3 regions of the Streptomyces sp. FIT100 genome follow, and region 1 is predicted to be linked to each of the others. Evidence: riboswitches for the same ligand, from Rfam matches in the RefSeq annotation. Region 1 holds a riboswitch; each other region holds the start of a gene.

Evidence for each region. A riboswitch is a leader RNA that binds a small molecule or an ion and turns the genes downstream of it on or off. The one in region 1 is predicted to bind cobalamin.
Region 2: it holds a riboswitch for cobalamin, as region 1 does, so the genes downstream of both, KK483_RS06895 (cobalamin biosynthesis protein) here and KK483_RS01450 ((2Fe-2S) ferredoxin domain-containing protein) in region 1, are expected to answer to the same signal.
Region 3: it holds a riboswitch for cobalamin, as region 1 does, so the genes downstream of both, cobN (cobaltochelatase subunit CobN) here and KK483_RS01450 ((2Fe-2S) ferredoxin domain-containing protein) in region 1, are expected to answer to the same signal.

Annotation. Positions count from the first base shown of each region.
Region 1 is NZ_CP075715.1:372,076-376,545, reverse strand. It holds gene KK483_RS01465 (iron ABC transporter permease) at 1-1,138, shown strand, start outside; partial or broken gene KK483_RS01460 (3-hydroxyacyl-CoA dehydrogenase family protein) at 1,238-1,481, opposite strand; partial or broken gene KK483_RS01455 (short-chain fatty acyl-CoA regulator family protein) at 1,479-1,809, shown strand; cobalamin riboswitch at 1,948-2,138, shown strand; gene KK483_RS01450 ((2Fe-2S) ferredoxin domain-containing protein) at 2,178-2,567, shown strand; gene KK483_RS01445 (ABC transporter substrate-binding protein) at 2,699-3,694, shown strand; gene KK483_RS01440 (iron ABC transporter permease) at 3,835-4,470, shown strand, end outside.
Region 2 is NZ_CP075715.1:1,588,630-1,593,099, forward strand. It holds gene KK483_RS06880 (class II aldolase/adducin family protein) at 1-50, opposite strand, end outside; gene KK483_RS06885 (inorganic phosphate transporter) at 355-1,611, shown strand; gene KK483_RS06890 (hypothetical protein) at 1,624-1,854, shown strand; cobalamin riboswitch at 1,984-2,137, shown strand; gene KK483_RS06895 (cobalamin biosynthesis protein) at 2,172-3,137, shown strand; gene KK483_RS06900 (cobyric acid synthase) at 3,134-4,470, shown strand, end outside.
Region 3 is NZ_CP075715.1:4,120,495-4,124,964, reverse strand. It holds gene cobN (cobaltochelatase subunit CobN) at 1-3,106, opposite strand, end outside; cobalamin riboswitch at 3,143-3,274, opposite strand; gene KK483_RS18505 (cobalamin biosynthesis protein CobG) at 3,308-4,470, shown strand, end outside.

The DNA of each region.
Region 1 (4,470 bases):
CGACGTCCTCCTGCGCGCCTTCGTGCCGACGGACGCGGCGGTCGCCGTGCCGACAGGCGTCGCCACCAGCCTCGTCGGAGCCGCGTTCCTCATCACGATGGCCACCCGGGTCCGGGACACCGCCGGAGCCGCCGCGCCCGACCGGCTGCGCATCAGGAGCCGGACGGTCTTCCTGACCACCACGGCCGTGCTGGTGGCCGTGCTCGTCGGCGTGACGATCGCCGCCGTGCTGCTGGGCGACAGCAAACTGCTGCTGGGCGATGTCGTGAACTGGGCCCAGGGCCGCGCCGGTCGGGCCGTCTCCTTCGTGCTGGACACCCGGGTGCCCCGGGTCCTCGCGGCTCTCCTCGCGGGCGCGGCACTGGCCCTGGCCGGAACGCTCGTCCAGGCCGTGACCCGCAACCCGCTCGCGGAGCCCGGAGTCCTCGGCGTCTCCGGAGGGGCGGCGTTCGGCGCCGTGCTCCTCGTGACGACGGTGCCCGTGGCCGGATCGTGGAGCGTCGCCGCCGCCGCGTTCGCGGGCGCCGCGGCCAGTTCCGTCCTCGTCTTCGGACTGGCCGCGCGCGGCGGGTTCCAGCAGAACCGGCTCGTACTCGTCGGGTTCGGCGTCGCCACCGGCAGCGCCGCGCTGATCAGCCTGCTGATCGTCCTCACGGACCCGTTCAACGCGACGAAAGCCCTCACCTGGCTGTCGGGCTCCACCTACGGGCGGACCCTGCCCGACGTGGCACCCCTCGCGGCCGTGCTCGCCCTGGGCCTGCTCATCGCGGCCGCGCGGCACACCGAACTCGACCTCGTGTCGCTGGACGAGGACACCCCGAGGCTCCTGGGCCTCGATCTGGCACGGGGGCGCCTCGGCTTCCTCGTACTGAGCGTCCTGCTCAGCGCCACCGCCGTGGCCGCCGCGGGCACCATCGGCTTCGTGGGGCTTGTGGCACCGCACGCGGCCAGGGCCCTCGTGGGCCGGCAGCACGCCCGGGTGGTTCCGGTCTCGGTCCTCCTCGGTGCCGTGCTCGTCTGTGTCGCGGACCTGCTGGGCCGGATCGTGATCGCGCCCGCCCAGCTCGGCGCCGGCCTGATGACCGCCGTGATCGGCACGCCGTACTTCCTGCATCTGCTCGTACGCAGCCGTCGCTAGGACGCGTGCGGCCAGCGCGGGTCCGTGGGTCCGTGGGTCCGTGGACCCGAGGACCCGCGACCGGGGGCCCGGGACCCGTCCCGGGGTCGTGCCGGCTCCTCAGCCGCGGTCGTACGTGGGGAAGCCCCGGCCGCACTTGCGGCCGAGCAGCCCCTGCCTCCACCATCCGCTGGAGCAGCGGCGGCGGTGCGTACAGGTTCCTTGAACTCGTCGTACAGGGACTCGGCCATCGAGGCCACAGTGTCCGGACCGATCAGGTCCGCGAGCTTCAGCGGACCCATGGGGCGGGCGCAGCCCAGCCCATGCCGCTGTCCACGTCGGCCGCGGAGGCGAATCCGGACTCCACGTCCAGGTCGCGGAAATGCCGTACGGGCAGTGCTACTTGTGGACCGCCCCTACGCTCACCCGGCACCGTGGCGGCTGGGGTGAACCCGGCAAGACCTTCGCCGTCGGCCTGGGATGCGAGCTCCGCCACGCCTCGCGCCTGGTCTGGTCCGACGGCCTCGACCTCGGCAACGCGTCCGCCGCCACCCCCATCGGCATGGAGTGCCGGGTCTGCGAGCGCCTCGACTGCCCGCAGTGGGGCGGCGCCGCCGCTCGGCCGCCCGGTGCGGATCGACGAGAACGGCAGCACGTTCGTCCCGTATCCGGTGGCGGACCGCTCGGCGTGACCCCCGTCCCCGACCTGTCCGCCGCCGCGAGGGTCCCCGCGGGGCGCGCGGGAGTGAGCGGCAGCGTGCGTCGCGCGCGCCCGCGGGGCGTGTGCGGCGGTTCTCCGCGGCCGGTTCAGGCCCCGGCGTATGACACGACGTGTCTTTCTGCGATGATGTTGCGCGAAAAGGCGACGGCGGAACGAGGAAGCCGGTGTGAATCCGGCGCGGTCCCGCCACTGTGATCGGCGAGCGGATCCCGAACAGACCACTGCCCGGATGCGGGTGGGAAGGCCGGGACGAGCACTGACCCGAGAGCCAGGAGACTCACGCGGTCGCCTCCTCGACGTGACTGGGGCGGATCTCCCCAGGGAGGAGGGCTTGTCGTGATGCCCGTGGGGCCATCGTCTGCCGGTTGGGTTCCGTGCAGGGTCGTGGTGTGCCGGGACTGCTGCTGCGGCAGCACCAAGGTGACCGGCGTCGACCACGCCGAGCAGACCGCGCGCCTCGCCGAGGCCGCCCCGGTCCGGATCAGCGACTGTCTCGACGTGTGCGACCAGGCGAACGTGGTCGTCGTCCAGCCGTCGTCAGAAGGACGCGCCGCCGGTGGCCGGCCGGCCTGGTTCGGCCTCGTCAACGACCCTGCCGCGACCGAGGACATCGTCACCTGGGTACGGGCGGGCGGCCCCGGCGTCGCCGCGCCGCCGGACATCCTCGACCTCTATGCCTTCACGCCGCCGCGGCGCGCCCGGTCCGGGCCGCTCCGTGACGTCGGCTGACCCGGCCCCGAACCCGACCTTCCTCGACCCGGCCCGCCGCGACAGGCCGCGGTCACCACGGGCCGGACTCCCGAAATCCGGCCGTCTCCGGCCCACTTCCCGGACCACCCTGCGGTGAGAGGACCCACCACATGATGGGCAAGCGCCCGATCTCCCTGCTGTCCGCCGCCATGGTCGCGGCGGCCCTGCTGCTGTCCGGCTGCGGCGGCACGGCAGCCCGCGACAACGCCGCGCCGGCGGCCCCCGCCCCCAAGGGGTTCCCGGTCACGGTGTCCAACTGCGGTGTGAAGACCACCTATCAGCGCCCTCCGCAGCGCGCGGTCTCGCTCAACCAGCACGCGACCGAGGTCATGCTGGCCCTCGGGCTGGAGAAGTCGATGGTCGGCACGGCCTACCTCGACGACAGGATCCTCCCGGAGTACCAGGACGCGTACGACGGGATCAAGGCTCTCGCCAAGGAGTACCCCTCCTTCGAGACCCTGCTGGCCGCCGAACCCGACTTCGCCTACGGCGGCTTCGCCAGCACCTTCGACGAGAAGGAAGGCCGCAGTCGCGACGCCCTCTCCCAGGCGGGCGTCCACTCCTATCTGAACATCGAGGAGTGCCCGTCCGGTCCCGTGACGATGGCCATGGTGGACCAGGAGATCCGGAACGTGGCCAAGATCTTCGGCGTACCGGACCGCGCCGAGCAGCAGGTGAAGAAGGTGCACGGCACGCTGGACGCCGTCAACGACAAGCTTGCCGGAGTCAGGCCGGTCAAGATCTTCGTGTACGACAGCGGCGACAAGACCGCCTTCACGGCCGGCGGGGCGGGCATCGGCAACGAGATGATCAAGCAGGCGGGCGGGGTGAACCTCTTCGCCGACCTGGACAAGGCGTTCGGCGACGTGTCGTTCGAGCAGGTGGCCGAGCGTGCGCCCGAGGTCGTCGTCATCTACGACTACGGCGATCAGCCGGTCGAGGACAAGAAGAAGTTCCTGCTGGCGAATCCGGCGCTGAAGGACGTACCCGCCATCAAGAACAAGCGGTTCGCGGTGCTGCCGCTGTCGTCCACCGTGCTGGGCGTCCGGGTGCCGTCCGGCGTGGAGTCCCTGGCCCGCCAGCTCCACCCGGACCGCTTCAAGTGAGCGGCGCGACCGACGCCGTGGGCGGGACCCGTGCGGTGGATACGGTGGATGCAGCGGACCTCGTGAATGCCGCGAATGCGACGGACGCGGCAGGTGCGGGAGGTGCGGGAGGTGCGGGAGGTGCGGCAGGCGCGGCCGGGGTGACGGGTCCGAGCGGAACAACGGAAGTGGCCGCCGCCCGGCGCCCCGGGATCCCCTACCCGCTCGTGCTCGTGCTGCTGGGCGCACTGCTCGCCGTCGCGGCGACCTTCGGGATCGCGGCCGGTTCCATCGCCGTCCCGGCCGACGAGGTCTGGGGCATCCTGCTGCACCGGGTGCATCCGGCGCTGGCCGATGCGACCTGGACCCCGGTCCGCGAGACGATCGTCATCGACGTACGGCTGCCCCGCGTACTGCTCGCCGGTGTCGTGGGCGCGGGCCTGGCGGTCTGCGGGATGGCGCTCCAGGCGCTGGTACGCAACCCGCTCGCGGACCCGATGCTGCTCGGGGTGTCGTCGGGCGCGTCGGTCGGCGCGGTGCTGGTCGTCGTCTTCAACCTGACCCTGTTCGGCGTGTTCTCCCTGCCGGTGGTCGCGTTCCTCGGCGCTCTCGCCGCCCTCGTCGCCGTCTACTTCCTGGCCAGGTCCGGCGGGCGGATGACCACGGTGAGGCTGGTGCTGGCGGGCGTGGCCACGGCCGAGGTGCTGTCGGCGCTCGCCGGCTTCCTCGTCGTCACCTCCGACGACCCGCACAAGACCCAGTCGGCGCTGCGCTGGATGCTCGGCGGACTGGCCGGC
Region 2 (4,470 bases), 1.2 Mb from region 1:
CTGCCCTGCCACTCGCTGCCCTGCCGCTCGCTGCTCTGCCGACTGGTCATGCGGTGATCCTTCCAGGTCCGCTCCGCAGGGTGACCAGAATCTCTTCGAGGGGCCGACGGCACGCGCGACGGGGTCCGGCGCGCGAGGGCAAGGGGTGCTCCGGAGCGCCTCGGGACCCCCGTGAAGCCCGCGCTGAAGCCTTTCCGCCGTGCGTCCGGCCTGTCGCACCAGTTGCGCTCCACCGCACCAGTGGAATGGCCATAACCCGTTGCCAGCACCTCAAAGCCCCACTCAGTTCATCTTCTGTTCATCCAGATTGCCTACGTTCGGCGCGCCACTGACATCCAAAAGAAGCCTGGGTAAATGGAAAACATCACGCTTCTCCTCGGGATCGTGATCATCACCGCTCTCGTGTTCGACTTCACGAACGGTTTCCACGACACAGCCAACGCGATGGCGACGACCATCTCGACCGGTGCACTCAGACCGAAGACGGCGGTGGCCATGTCCGCCGTGCTCAACCTCGTCGGCGCCTTCCTCTCCATCGAAGTCGCCAAGACGATCTCCGGCGGCATCATCAACGAAGCGGGCATCCGCACAGAAGTGATCTTCGCGGCCCTCGTCGGCGCGATTCTGTGGAATCTGCTCACCTGGCTGCTGGGCCTGCCGTCCAGTTCCTCGCACGCGCTCTTCGGCGGCCTCATCGGCGCCGCCGTGATGTCCGCGGGCTTCTCCGCGGTCAACGGCGGCACCATCGTCACCAAGGTGCTGATCCCGGCCGTCGCCGCGCCGGTCGTCGCCGGCCTCGCCGCGTTCCTCGCGACCCGGCTGACCTACCGGATCGGCAGCAGGACCGACGACAAGGCCACGTCCAAGGGCTACCGGGCCGGCCAGATCGCCTCCGCCGGCCTCGTCTCCCTCGCGCACGGCACCAACGACGCGCAGAAGACGATGGGTGTCATCACCCTGGCCCTGGTCACCGGCGGGGTCCTCGCCCCGGGCTCGAACCCGCCGATGTGGGTCATCGTCTCCGCGGGTCTCGCGATCGCCCTCGGTACGTACCTGGGCGGCTGGCGCATCATCCGCACCATGGGCAAGGGCCTGACCGACCTCCAGCCGCAGCAGGGCTTCGCCGCCCAGACCAGCGCCGCGACCGTCATCCTGGCCTCCTCGCACCTGGGCTTCTCGCTCTCCACCACCCAGTCCTGCTCCGGCGCCGTGATGGGCGCGGGGCTCGGCCGCAAGGGCGGCGTCGTCCGCTGGTCCACCGCGACCCGGATGTTCGTCGCGTGGGGCCTGACCCTGCCGGCCGCCGCACTCGTCGGTGCCGCCGCCGAGTTCCTCACCGGCCAGGGCACCTGGGGCATCGCCGCCGTGGCGCTGCTGCTGCTCGCAGGCTCGGGCACGATCTGGTCGCTCTCGCGCCGCAAGCCGGTCGACCACACCAACGTCACGGACGACGAGGCCGCCGCGACCGGTGCCCGTGGCGGGTCCGGTGCCGGGTCCGAAACCGGGACCGGGACCGACGGGGCGACGGACGGCCTCAAGGTCACCATCCCCGCCCCGGCCGCGCCCGCGGCCACAGGTGAGCACGCACCCGCACCCGCCGCCACGGTGTAAGGAGAGAAGACCATGAAGATCGACTGGGCAGCTCTCGGCTCCGTCTTCGGCGTGAGCCTCGCCGTCACCGTCGCCCTGGTGGGCCTGTTCACCCTGGGCATCGTGGGCCTCTCCAAGCAGGAAGCCGCCTCCGCACAGGGGGGTTCGGGCGGTTCCGCCGTCCTCGCCCGCACGGGCGCGTACGCCTGCTTCGCGCTGTGCGCGGCGGCCGTGGCGTACGGGATCCATCTGATCGTCGCCTGACACCGGCGCGTCCCCGTCACGGGGGCCCAGGGGCCGGGCACACCTCCGGGTGTGTCCGGCCCCTGGCGCGTACGGCCGCGTGTGGGCCTCGGCACACTCTCCCGTCGCAGGTCAAGGGCGAGTTGACGGGTGTTCGCGGCCCGTGGTGGACTTCCGGAGCCATTTACGGCGGCAGAGAGGAAGCCGGTGCGAATCCGGCGCGGTCCCGCCACTGTCACAGGAGCGCTCCCCTTCGACGGAGCGCTCCCGGAGCCAGGAACTCTCTCCCGCCGGTCAGTCACGTCGAGCCGGGGCGCGGACCCTGAGTGAGGACGCACATGCGTGCCGAGCAGGTGTTTGCCTGCGGCGCCGCTGCCGGACTTGCCGGCGACCTGGTCTTCGGCGATCCGCGCCGCGGGCATCCGGTCGCCGCTTTCGGCCGGGCCGCCACTGTCGTCGAGCGGGCCCTTTGGCGCGACCACCGGGGGTGGGGCGCCCTGCACACCGTTGTATGCGCCGGGGGCGCATGGGCCGCGGGTGCGCTGGCCACCGCTTCCGTGCGCCGCTCCCGCGCCGCGTCCGTCGCCCTGACCGCGGCCGCCACCTGGGCCGTCGTGGGCGGTACGTCACTGGGCCGCGAGGCCCGCGCGATCGGCGGGGCGCTGGCGGCCGGGGACATCGACGCCGCCCGCGAGCGGCTGCCGCATCTGTGCGGGCGCGACCCGCAGTCCCTGGACGGCGCCGGCATCGCCCGCGCGGTCGTCGAGTCCGTCGCCGAGAACACCTCGGACGCGGTCGTCGGCGCGCTCGTCTGGGGCGCGGTCGGCGGGGTGCCGGGCCTCGTCGCCTTCCGTGCCGTCAACACCCTCGACGCGATGGTCGGCCACAAGTCGGCCCGCTACCGGCGGTTCGGCTGGGCCTCGGCGCGGCTCGACGATACGGCCGGCTGGCCGGGCGCCCGTCTGACGGCGGCACTGGCCGCGGTCGCCGGCGGCGATCCGCGCGGTGCGGTACGGGCCTGGCGCGCCGACGCCGCGAAGCACCCGAGCCCCAACGCGGGCCCGGTGGAGGCGTCGTTCGCGGGGGCGCTCGGCGTGCGGCTCGGCGGGACGCTCGCGTACGCGGGACGGGTCGAGCACCGGCCCGTGCTGAACGGGGACCACGGCCGTGACGTCGAGGTCGCCGACATCGAACGGGCGGTGCGGCTGTCGCGCCGCGTCACCGCCCTGACGCTGGCTGCCTGCGTGGGTGCGCGGCTGGTGGCCGGGCGGCTGGGGCGGGCCCTGGAGGGGAGGCGGACATGAGCGGCGGACTGCTGGTCGCCGGGACCACATCGGACGCGGGCAAGAGCGTCGTCACGGCCGGGATCTGCCGGTGGCTGGTGCGCCGGGGGGTGAAGGTCGCGCCGTTCAAGGGGCAGAACATGTCCCTCAATTCCTTTGTGACCCGCGACGGCGCGGAGATCGGCCGGGCGCAGGCCATGCAGGCGCAGGCGGCCCGCGTGGAGCCCTCGGCGCTCATGAACCCCGTGCTGCTCAAGCCCGGAAGCGACCGCTCCAGCCAGGTCGTGCTGATGGGGAAGCCGGTGGGCGAGCTGAGCGCGCGCGGGTACTTCGGGGGGCCTGGGGGGTCGTCCCCCGGGGAAATGCAGCACGGGGCGCGGCAGCAGATGCTGTTCGAACCGGTCGTCGCGTGCCTGGAAGAGCTGCGCGCCACGTACGACGTCGTCGTCTGCGAGGGCGCCGGCAGCCCGGCCGAGATCAATCTGCGCCGCACCGACATCGTCAACATGGGCATCGCGCGGGCGGCGCGCTTCCCGGTGCTTGTGGTCGGGGACATCGACAGGGGTGGGGTCTTCGCCCAGTTCTTCGGTACGACCGCACTGCTCGCCCCGGAGGACCAGGAGCTGGTCGCGGGCTACCTCGTGAACAAGTTCCGCGGCGATGTGACGCTGCTGGAGCCCGGGTTGGACATGCTGCGCGGGCTGACCGGGCGGCGGACCTACGGCGTCCTGCCGTTCGCGCACGGCCTCGGCATCGACGAGGAGGACGGGCTCCGGGTGTCCCTGCGGGGCGCGGTCAGGGAGTCCGTCGTCGCGCCGCCGGTCGGCGAGGACGTGCTGCGGGTGGCGGTCTGCGCCGTACCGCTGATGTCCAACTTCACCGACGTGGACGCGCTGGCGGCCGAACCCGGCGTAGTGGTGCGGTTCGTCGACCGGCCCGAGGAACTGGCCGACGCGGACCTGGTGGTGGTGCCCGGCACGCGCGGGACCGTGCGCGCCCTGGACTGGCTCCGTGCGCGGGGGCTCGCGGACGCGCTCGTACGGCGCGCGGCGGACGGCCGCCCCGTGCTGGGCATCTGCGGCGGCTTCCAACTGCTCGGCGAGCACATCGACGACGAGGTCGAATCACGGGCCGGGACCGTGGCGGGGCTCGGACTGCTGCCCGTACGGGTGCGGTTCGCGCGCGAGAAGACACTGGCGCGGCCGGTCGGCGAGGCGCTCGGCGAGCCGGTCGAGGGCTACGAGATCCACCATGGTGTCGCCGAAGTCCTCGGCGGGGAGAGCTTCCTGGCAGGCTGCCGGGTGGGGGCGGTGTGGGGGACGCACTGGCACGGCGCGCTGGAGAGCGACGGCTT
Region 3 (4,470 bases), 3.7 Mb from region 1:
CCGTGTTCTTCGCCGCGACCGCGATCCGCCGGTACGCCGTCTCCATCTCGTCGCGCGCCGCGCGGCCTTCGAGTCCGCGGCCGTACGCGTAACCGCCCCAGACCGTGTACACCTCGGCGAGATCGGCGTCGGTGCGCCAGTCGCGGGAGTCGATCAGCTGGAGCAGTCCCGCGCCGTACGTGCCCGGCCGGGAGCCGAAGATACGGGTCGTGGCGCGGCGTTCGTCGCCGTGGACGGCGAGATCGGCCTGGGCGTGCGCCCGTACGAAGTTGGCGTCGGCGGGCTCGTCGAGCGAGGCCGCGAGCCGTACGGCGTCGTCGAGCAGGCCGATGACATGCGGGAAGGCGTCCCGGAAGAAGCCGGAGATGCGGAGCGTGACATCGATGCGCGGACGGCCCAGCTCGGCGGCAGGGACCGGCTCCAGACCGGTGACGCGGCGCGAGGCGTCGTCCCAGACCGGGCGCACGCCCAGCAGCGCGAGCGCCTCGGCGACGTCGTCGCCGGCGGTGCGCATCGCGCTGGTGCCCCACAGGGAGAGGCCGACGGAGGTCGGCCAGTCGCCGTTGTCGGTGCGGTACCGCGTGAGCAGCGAGTCGGCGAGGGCCTGGCCGGTCTCCCAGGCGAGGCGCGACGGCACGGCCTTGGGGTCGACGGAGTAGAAGTTGCGGCCGGTCGGCAGGACGTTGACGAGCCCGCGCAGCGGCGAGCCGGACGGGCCGGCGGGGACGAAGCCGCCGTTCAGCGCGTGGACGGCGTGGTCGAGTTCGTCGGTGGTGGCGGCCAGGCGCGGGACGACCTCGCGGGCGGCGAAGCCGAGGATGTCGGCGACGGCCCGTCCGTGCCCCTCGGCCACGGAGGCGACGGCGGCCGGGTTCCAGTCCGCCTCCTCCATCGCCTCGACCAGTGCGCGGGCGGCGGCCTCCGCCTCGTCGGCGGTGGTCCGGCTCGCGGCGGACTCGTCGAGGCCGAGCGCTTCGCGCAGTCCGGGCAGGGCCGTCGTACCGCCCCAGATCTGGCGGGCCCTGAGGATGGAGAGGACCAGGTTGACCCGCTCGGGGCCGGCCGGGGCGCCGCCCAGCACATGCAGACCGTCGCGGATCTGGGCGTCCTTGACCTCGCACAGCCAGCCGTCGACGTGGAGCAGGAAGTCGTCGAAGCCGTCGTCGTCGGGGCGGTCGTCCATGCCGAGGTCGTGGTCGAGCCTCGCCGCCTGGATCAGGGTCCAGATCTGGGCGCGGATGGCGGGGAGCTTCGCCGGGTCCATGGAGGAGATCTGCGCGTACTCGTCGAGCAGTTGCTCCAGGCGCGCGATGTCGCCGTAGGAGTCGGCGCGGGCCATCGGCGGGACGAGGTGGTCGATGAGCGTGGCGTGCACCCGGCGCTTGGCCTGGGTGCCCTCGCCGGGGTCGTTGACCAGGAACGGGTAGACCAGCGGCAGATCACCGAGGGCGGCGTCGGGGGCGCAGGCGGCGGACAGGCCCGCGTTCTTGCCGGGCAGCCACTCCAGGTTGCCGTGCTTGCCGAGGTGGATCATCGCGTCGGCGCCGAAGCCCCCGTCGTCCTGCCGGGCCGCGATCCAGCGGTAGGCGGCCAGGTAGTGGTGCGAGGGCGGCAGGTCCGGGTCGTGGTAGATCGCGATCGGGTTCTCGCCGAAGCCGCGCGGCGGCTGGATCACGATCAGCAGGTTGCCGCGCCGCAGGGCCGCCAGGACGATGTCGCCGTCCGGGTCGCCTTCGGCGGTACGGGAGCGGTCCAGGAACATCTCGCCGGGCGCGGGGCCCCAGTGCTCCTCGACGTGCTCGCGCAACGCGGCGGGCAGGGTCGCGTACCAGCGCCTGTAGTCGGCGGCCGGGACCCGGACGGGGTTGCGGGCGAGCTGCTCCTCGGTGAGCCAGTCCTGGTCGTGGCCGCCGGCCTCGATGAGCGCGTGGATCAGCTCGTCGCCGTCGCCGGAGACCAGGCCGGGGACCTCCTCGGCACCGAAGTCGTAGCCCTCGGCGAGGAGTCGGCGCAGCAGCGCGACGGCGGACGCGGGGGTGTCGAGGCCGACCGCGTTGCCGATGCGGGAGTGCTTCGTCGGGTACGCGGACAGGACGAGCGCGATCCGCTTCTCCGCGTTCGGGATGTGCCGCAGCCGGGCGTGGCGTACGGCGATCCCGGCGACCCGGGCGGCGCGCTCGGGGTCGGCGACGTACGCCGGGAGGCCGTCCTCGTCGATCTCCTTGAAGGAGAACGGGACCGTGATCAGGCGCCCGTCGAACTCGGGTACGGCGACCTGGCTGGCGGCGTCCAGCGGGGACAGACCCTCGTCGCTCTCCTCCCAGGCGCTGCGCGACCCCGTCAGACACAGCGCCTGGAGCACGGGCACGTCGAGCCCGGCGAGCGCGCCCGCGTCCCAGGACTCGTCGTCGCCGCCGGCCTGCGCCTCGGCGGGCCTGGTGCCGCCCGCGGCGAGCACGGTGGTGACGACGGCGTCGGCGTCGCGGAGCCGGTCGAGGAGCTCGGGCTCGGGGGCGCGCAGGGACGCCACGTACAGCGGCCTGGCCCGGCCACCGGCCTCCTCGATGGCGTCGCACAGGGCGCCGACGAAGGCGGTGTTGCCGCTCATGTGGTGGGCGCGGTAGTAGAGCACGGCGATGACGGGGCCGGTGGTGGCCTCGGGGGTGCGCTCCAGCGGGCCCCAGGTGGGGGCAGGGGCCGGGGGCTCGAAGCCGTGGCCCGTCAGCAGGACCGTGTCCGAGAGGAACCGGGCGAGCTGCTCCAGATTGCCCGGGCCGCCGTGGGCGAGGTAGGCGTGTGCCTCGGCCGCGATGCCGATCGGGACGGTGGACGCCTCCATCAGCTGGGCGTCCGGGGCCTGTTCGCCGGTGAGCACGACGACGGGCCGCTCCTGGGCGAGCAGCGCGTCGATCCCCTCCTGCCAGGCGCGAATGCCGCCGAGGAGGCGGACGACGACGAGGTCGGTGCCGTCGAGCAGGCCCGGGAGCTCGTCGAGCGGGAGGCGGGAAGGGTTCGCGAAGCGGTACTGGACCGGCCCCCGCGCGGCACGGGCGCTGAGCAGGTCGGTGTCGGAGGTCGACAGCAGCAGGATCGTCGCGTGCGTCATCGCGTGCGCAGGCCTTCCTCGGGGTTTCCGCGCCCCGGGTGGTCGTGGTCGGCGGGAGTTCCTGACTCACCAGGCCGTTGAGGACCTGGCTCACAGTGGCGGGACCGCGCCGGAATCTCACCGGGCTTCCTCCCTAGGGTCCTGGGACCCTGTGCCGTCTGCATAGTAGAGGCTCACCTGGGCGGCAGTATGCTCGCCGCCATGCCGCCCATACCCTCAACCCCGGCGGACCCGGGCGAACCTCGCATACGGGACCGGGGCGACGCCTGCCCGGGCGCGCTGCGGCTGCACGCGGCGGACGACGGGCGACTGGCCCGACTCCGGCTGCCCGCAGGCTTGTTGACATCACGTCAGCTGATGACGCTGGCCGACGCGGCGGAGCGCCTGGGCGACGGTGCGGTGAGCATCACCTCCCGGGGCAACGTGGAACTGCGCGGCCTCGGCGACGACTGCGGGGCGGAGCTCGCGGAACTGCTGCGGGGAGCCGGACTGCTGCCCTCCGACACCCACGAGCGGGTGCGCAACATCGTGGCGTCCCCGCTCGCCGGACTGGACGGACTCGGTTGCGCCGACGTGCAGTTGTGGGCGCGCGAGCTGGACGCGCTGCTGTGCGCGACCACCCGGGCGGCGGACCTCTCGGGCCGCTTCCTGTTCGCGCTGGACGACGGGCGGGGCGATGTGGCGGGGCTCGGCGCGGATGTGACCTTGCTCGCAGAGCCGGGGGACACGGTGGTGGTGCGGGTGGGGGGCGCGGGGTTCCGCGTCCCCGCCGCGGCTGCGGCCCGGGCGGCCCTCGCCGCGGCAGAGGCGTTTCTGGCGGCGGCGGCCGGCACCGGTGCGTGGCGCGTCCGGGACCTGCCGGACGGGGGAGCGGGGTTGGCGGGCGCCTGCGGCGAGCTTTTCCCCACCCCGCCCCTTCCCGAACCGGGGGCTTCGCCCCCAGACCCCGACGGCGGGGGCTCCGCCCCCGCACCCCCGCGCCTCAAACTCCCCCTACGCCCTGCGGCGTGGGGGGACCCCCAGCGAGGCTGGAAACCGGGGCTGCGCCCCGCATTTCCAGCCCGTTGGGGGCACCTCCCAGGCGAAGCTCTGGGGGAGTTCGAGGACACGGCCGGAGGCCGTACGGAGGGCTGGGGGCTTGCCCCCCCAGTTGCGGGAAAGGGCCGGGTGGGGACAGAACCCACCGCAGGCCCGCCGCCCGGGATCGTCGAGGGGCCCGGCGCATGGGCCCCGGTCGCCGCCGCGCCCCTCGGGCGCCTCACCGCCGCGCAGCTCCGCGCCTTGCTCCCCGCGCCCGCGGGCGAAGTGCGGTTCACCCCGTGGCGCGGGGTCGTCGTGCCGGGCTTCGCCGAGCCCGAGGCTGC